2 regions of the Streptomyces sp. NPDC056169 genome follow, and region 2 is predicted to be linked to the other one. Evidence: riboswitches for the same ligand, from Rfam matches in the RefSeq annotation. Region 2 holds a riboswitch; the other holds the start of a gene.
The links. A riboswitch is a leader RNA that binds a small molecule or an ion and turns the genes downstream of it on or off. The one in region 2 is predicted to bind cobalamin.

Region 1 (3,199 bases), on a different contig from region 2:
TGCTGTGCGCCGCCGCGTCGATCGGCAGCATGGGCGGCTACGCGCCCTTGCCTTCGACGGCGCCGGAGCCGGAGCCGGCCGCCGATACGGCTGCAGCCTCCCCGGGCGCCGCCGCCTCCCCGGGTGCTGCCGACTCCCCGGGCCGCGCCTCCACTCCTGCCTCCGCAGGCTGTGCCGCCGTTCCCTCGGTCTGCGCCGCCAGGGCGCGGGCCTCGCCCTGCCGGCGACCGCGCCGTACGCCGAAGTAGTACGCGAGGACACCGGCGCCGAGCGCGGCCTGGAGGGCGAACAGCGCCGACTCGATCTCCCCGGACGGCGGTTCGTACAGGGGGCTGAACCACGGTTCGTACTCCGGCTGGAGCTCCGTGATCGCGGTCTCCGCCTCCGCGTCCGCCCCGGTGAACGGCTCCTCCTTGTGGTCGCCGAGCCCCAGCGCGAGCGGCAGCACCGCGAGCGCGGCGACGACGAGCAGCAGCAGCGCGTTGATCTTCGTGTTCCGGCTCATGGTGACGCTCATCGCGCGGTCGCCTCCTCGGGTCGTTCGGCGCCGGGCCTGCCCAGCACGCCCAGCCGGGTCAACTCGCCCTTGCTGGACTGCGTGAGCAGCCGCATCACGAGCACGGTGAGCAGGCCCTCGCTCACCGCGAGCGGAATCTGCGTCACGGCGAAGATGGAACCGAACTTGGCCAGGGCGCCCAGCACGCCGCTGCCCTGGTCGGGGAAGGCCAGCGCGAGCTGCACGCTCGTGACGCAGTACGTCGACAGATCGGCGACGAACGCGCCGAAGAAGACGGCGACCATCAGCGGCGCGCCGAACCGGCGCACCAGCAGATAGGTCCCGTACCCCGCCCAGGGCCCGACGATCGCCATCGAGAAGGCGTTGGCGCCCAGCGTGGTGAGCCCGCCGTGGGCGAGCAGCAAGGCCTGGAAGAGCAGAGTGATCGTCCCGAGGACCGCCATGATCGGCGGCCGGAAGAGGATCGCGCCCAGGCCCGTACCCGTCGGATGCGAGCAACTGCCCGTCACGGAAGGGAGCTTGAGCGCGGACAGGACGAACGTGAAGGCGCCGGCGGCGCCGAGCAGCAGGGTGGACTCGGGGTTGGACCGCACCTCGCGGGTGAGCGCGCGGACCCCGTGGACGATGAACGGAGCGGCCGCGACGCCCCAGGCGGCGGCGTGAGCGGGGGGCAGATACCCCTCGGCTATATGCATGGTCGGGAGACCCTCTCCAGCACCTCGTGGATGGACAACGCACCCTGGCCGGTCTCCTGGCTGACGGTCATACGTCCCGACTCCGCCTTCCCACGCCGCGGCGGTCGCCCGCAGCGGTGCAGTGGCTTGCCCGGGGGCGTCTCCCTCGGGTGTGGAGCCGGAACTCCCGATCACAGTGGCGAGGGCCGCACCGGTACTTCACCGGTTTCCCGTACACCAAGGCCCTGCGACACTAGTGCGTTGATCAGGTGCATCACAACGCGAAGGGGTACGGACCGATGGGGAATGTCCGACAGACGGTCAGTTCCGGCTCACCGCTCGAACCGCAGATCGGGTTCTCCCGGGCCGTGCGCAAGGGCGCGCACGTGGCGGTCGCGGGGACGGCGCCCATCGGGGACGACGGGGCCACCGTCGCGCCCGGCGACGTGTACGGGCAGACCGTCAGGTGTCTGGATATCGCCGAGGCGGCGCTGAAGGCCGCGGGGGCGTCGGCGGAGGACGTCGTGCGGACGCGGATCATGCTCACCGACGTGACCCGCTGGAAGGAGGCCGCGCGCGCCCACGGCGAGCGGTTCGCGGAGGTGCGGCCGGTCACGACCTTCGTCGAGGTCTCGCGTTTCATCGACCCCGAATGGCTCGTCGAGATCGAGGTCGACGCCGTGCTCGACGCCGACCTCGACGCCGACCTCGACGCCGACCTCGACTCCAGCTTCGACGCCGGCCCCGACCTCGACTGACGTCCAGGAGGGTGACGCCCGGGAGGGCCGGCCGCTGGGACTACTGCGGCTTCGTCGCGATCTGGATGAGGTTGCCGCAGGTGTCGTCGAAGACGGCGGTGGTGACGGGGCCCATCTCCAGGGGCTCCTGGGTGAAGCGGACGCCGAGGCCGGTCAGGCGCTCGTACTCCGCCCGCACGTCGTCGACCGCGAACTGGGCCAGCGGGATGCCGTCCTGGACGAGCGTGTCGCGGTAGGGCTTGACGGCCGGGTGGCCGGCGGGCTCCAGGAGGAGTTCGGTGCCGGCGGGCTCGTCGGGCGAGACGACCGTCAGCCACCGGTCCGTCTCGCCCAGCGGGACGTCGTGCTTCTTCACGAAGCCGAGGATCTCGGTGTAGAAACGCTCGGCCTTGGCCTGGTCGTCGACGAAGACGCTGGTCAGATGGATCTTCATGGGGTGCTCTTCTCCGGTCCTGGGGTGTCGGGCACGGGCCACCGCTCGGTGATGTGCCGCAGGGGGGCCGTGTTCAGGTCGTGGAACTTGTAGCGGCCCTCCCGCCTGGTCTCGACGAGCCCGGCGGCCTCCAGCACCGTCAGGTGCTGGGAGACCCCCTGGCGCGAGATGCCGAGCTGATGCTTCATGCTCAGCCGCGAGCAGATCTCGAACAGTGTCTGTCCGGACTTCTCCGCGAGCTCGTCGAGGATCGTGCGGCGGGTGGGGTCGGCCAGGGCTTTGAAAAGGTCGTCGGCCACCACCCCAGGATAGGCAACTGTTCACTTGCCTATCAAGTCGACCCGGCCGAGACCCCCCTCACCGCTTGCGATAGGCGTACGCCTCCGAGGCCGCCGCGGCCACCGCGTCGAGATCCCCGCCCGCACTCGCCGTCACCAGGGCCGCGACCGCGCCCTCGACGAACGGCGCGTCGACCAGCCGGGCACGCTCCGGCAGCTCGTCGCCCTCGTCGAGCAGCGCCTTCACGGTCAGGACCGCGCTGCCCAGGTCGACCAGGAGCGCCACCCCGGCGCCGCCGTCGACGGCCTTCGCCGCCTCGCAGATCAGCTCGGCGCTCGTCCCCAGGCCGCCGTCGGGGAGCCCGCCCGCCGGCTGGATCGGCGTGGTCGCGCCGCCGCCCGCGAGGCCCTGCGCCAGTGCCGCCACCGAGGCCGCCACATCCGCGCTGTGCGAGACCAGCACGATGCCGACCGGCGCCGCCGCCGCGCTCATGCCGCCCCCTCCGACCGGGCCGTCCCGGCGAGCTCCGCGAAGAGCA
Region 2 (3,199 bases):
GATCAGCGTCCAGATCTGGGCGCGGATCGCCGGCAGCTTCGACGGGTCCATGGAAGAGATCTGCGCGTACTCGTCGAGCAGCTGCTCCAGGCGCGCGATGTCGCCGTACGACTCGGCGCGCGCCATCGGCGGCACCAGGTGGTCGACGAGCGTCGCGTGCACGCGCCGCTTGGCCTGCGTGCCCTCGCCCGGGTCGTTGACGAGGAAGGGGTAGATCAGGGGGATGTCGCCGAGGGCCGCGTCGGGGCCGCAGGCGGCGGACAGGCCGGCGTTCTTCCCGGGCAGCCACTCCAGGTTGCCGTGCTTGCCCAGGTGGACCATGGCGTCGGCGCCGAAGCCGCCGTCCTCGGCGCGGGCGGCGATCCAGCGGTAGGCCGCCAGGTAGTGGTGGGACGGCGGCAGATCGGGGTCGTGGTAGATCGCGATCGGGTTCTCGCCGAAGCCGCGCGGCGGCTGGATGAGGACCAGCAGGTTCCCGCGGCGCAGGGCGGCGAGCACGATGTCGCCCTCCGGGTTGCGGGAGCGGTCGAGGAACATCTCGCCGGGCGCCGGGCCCCAGTGCTCCTCGACGGACGCGCGGAGCTCGGCGGGGAGTTCGGCGTACCAGCGCTTGTAGTCGGCGGCCGGGATCCGGACCGGGTTGCGGGCGAGCTGCTCCTCGGTGAGCCAGTCCTGGTCGTGGCCGCCGGCCTCGATGAGGGCGTAGATCAGCTCGTCGCCGTCGCCGGAGACGAGACCGGGGAGCTCCTCGGTCGGGCCGAAGTCGTATCCCTCCGCGATCAGGCGGCGGAGGAGGGAGACGGCGGAGGCCGGGGTGTCCAGGCCGACCGCGTTGCCGATGCGGGAGTGCTTCGTCGGGTACGCGGAGAGGACGAGCGCCAGCTTCTTCTCGGCGTTCGGGATGTGGCGGAGCCGCGCGTGGCGGACCGCGATTCCGGCGACCCGGGCGGCGCGCTCGGCGTCCGCGACGTATGCGGGCAGGCCGTCCGCGTCGATCTCCTTGAAGGAGAACGGGACGGTGATGAGCCGGCCGTCGAACTCGGGGACGGCGACCTGGCTGGCCGCGTCCAGCGGCGACAGGCCCTCGTCGTTCTCCTCCCAGTTCTCGCGCGAACCGGTCAGGCACAGCGCCTGGAGGATCGGCACGTCGAGCGCGGCGAGCGCGCCCGCGTCCCAGGCCTCCTCGTCGCCGCCGGCCTGCGCCTCGGCGGGCTTGGTGCCGCCCGCGGCGAGGACGGTGGTGACGATCGCGTCGGCGGTACGGAGCCGGTCGAGCAGCTCCGCCTCGGGGGCGCGCAGGGACGCCACGTACAGCGGGAGCGCCTGGGCGCCCGTGTCCTCGATCGCCTCGCACAGGGTGTCCACGAAGGCGGTGTTCCCGCTCATGTGGTGGGCGCGGTAGTAGAGCACCGCGATCGTCGGGCCGCTCTCGGTACGGGCCGTGCGCTCCAGGGGGCCCCAGGTGGGGGCGGCGGCCGGGGCCTCGAAGCCGTGGCCGGTGAGGAGGACGGTGTCGGAGAGGAAGCGGGCGAGCTGCTCCAGGTTCGAGGGGCCGCCGTGCGCGAGGTAGGCGTGCGCCTCGGTGGCGACGCCGACGGGGACCGTCGAGGTCTCCATCAGCTGCGCGTCGGGGGCCTGTTCGCCGCTGAGCACGACGACCGGCTTCCCGGTGGCGCGGATCGCGTCGATCCCCTCCTCCCAGGAACGGAGGCCGCCGAGGAGGCGGACGACGACGAGCTCGACGCCGTCGAGGAGGGCGGGCAGTTCGGCGAGGGGCAGCCGGGAGGGGTTGGCGAAGCGGTACTCCACCGGGCCCTCGGCCGAGGCGGCGTTCGCCGCGCGGGCACTGAGCAGGTCGGTGTCGGAGTGCGACAGCAGCAGAAGCATGGCGTGCGCAGGCCCTTCCTCGGGGTTGTCCGCGCCCCGGGTGGTCGTGTGGACGGCGGGAGTTCCTGGCTCACCCGTGCCATCGCTGGTACGGGCTCACAGTGGCGGGACCGCGCCGGATTCTCACCGGGCTTCCTCCCCGGGGCCCTGGGACCCCATGCCGATCTGCATCCTAGATCGTGGCGTCGTCGGGGCGGGGCGGGCCGTGGAGTCGGCCGGATCACACTCGGTGGCGGCCCGGTGCCCCGTGGGTATGCTCGCCGCCATGCCGCCCACCCCTCCCCCGACGCCCGAACGGGACGAAGCTCGCATACGGGACCGTGGCGACGCCTGCCCCGGGGCGCTGCGCCTGCACGCCGCCGACGACGGCCGGCTGGCCCGACTGCGGCTGCCCGCAGGACGTCTGACGTCTCGTCAGGTCGAGGCTCTGGCGACGGCCGCGGAGTCCCTGGGCGACGGGCGGATCAGCCTCACCTCCCGGGGGAACGCGGAGCTGCGCGGCCTCACGGAGGAGTGCGGGGCGGAGCTCGCCGCACTGCTCGCGGAGGCGGGCCTGCTGCCCTCCCCCACCCACGAACGCGTCCGCAACATCGTCGCCTCGCCCGCCGCCGGTCTCGACGGACTCGGCGGCCCCGAGGTCCAGTTGTGGGCCCGCGAGCTCGACGGGCTGCTGTGCGGCGAGCCGTGGGCCGCGGCGCTTTCCGGCCGTTTCCTGTTCGTGCTCGACGACGGGCGCGGTGACGTGGCGGGGCTCGGCGGCGATGTGACCTTGGTCGCAGTGGAGCCGGGGACGGCGGTCCTGTACGTCGGCGGGCGGGCCTTCCGGGTCGGCGGAGCCGACGCGCCCCGGGCCGCGCTCGCCGCCGCCGGGGCCTTCCTGGACGCCGCCCGCACGGCCGGAAACGGCGCCTGGCGGGTGCGGGAGCTGCCGGAGGACCACGCCCCGGACGTCGCGGGCGCGCTCGCCCGCGCGGGGATCGCGGCGGAGCCCGTACCCGCGCCACACCTACGTGAGCGCGCGCCCCTCGCCCCCGGGCCCCTCGGCGCCACCGCCCTGTACGTCCTCGTGCCCCTCGGCCGCCTCACCGCCGCCCAGCTGCGCGCGCTGCTGCCCGCCGACGAGGTACGGCTGACGCCGTGGCGCGGTGCCGTCGTCGTCGGGGCGCGGGCGCGGGCGACGGACGCGGACCGGCTCGGGGAGCGGCTCCCGGACCGGCTCGGGGACCAGCTCCCGGACCGGCTCACGGACCTCGCCTCGTACGGGCTGATCACCCGCCCCGACTCCCCCTGGGCGGGCGTCGGCGCCTGCACC

Region 1: it holds a riboswitch for cobalamin, as region 2 does, so the genes downstream of both, ACFC0G_RS16075 (energy-coupling factor ABC transporter permease) here and cobN (cobaltochelatase subunit CobN) in region 2, are expected to answer to the same signal.

The regions. Positions count from the first base shown of each region.
Region 1 is NZ_JBHJUO010000009.1:5,781-8,979, reverse strand. It holds gene cbiQ (cobalt ECF transporter T component CbiQ) at 1-31, opposite strand, end outside; gene ACFC0G_RS16080 (energy-coupling factor ABC transporter substrate-binding protein) at 38-505, opposite strand; gene ACFC0G_RS16075 (energy-coupling factor ABC transporter permease) at 514-1,212, opposite strand; cobalamin riboswitch at 1,241-1,448, opposite strand; gene ACFC0G_RS16070 (RidA family protein) at 1,491-1,949, shown strand; gene ACFC0G_RS16065 (VOC family protein) at 1,990-2,382, opposite strand; gene ACFC0G_RS16060 (ArsR/SmtB family transcription factor) at 2,379-2,681, opposite strand; gene ACFC0G_RS16055 (PTS-dependent dihydroxyacetone kinase phosphotransferase subunit DhaM) at 2,740-3,153, opposite strand; gene dhaL (dihydroxyacetone kinase subunit DhaL) at 3,150-3,199, opposite strand, start outside.
Region 2 is NZ_JBHJUO010000003.1:43,079-46,277, forward strand. It holds gene cobN (cobaltochelatase subunit CobN) at 1-1,887, opposite strand, end outside; cobalamin riboswitch at 1,928-2,061, opposite strand; gene ACFC0G_RS05120 (cobalamin biosynthesis protein CobG) at 2,141-3,199, shown strand, end outside.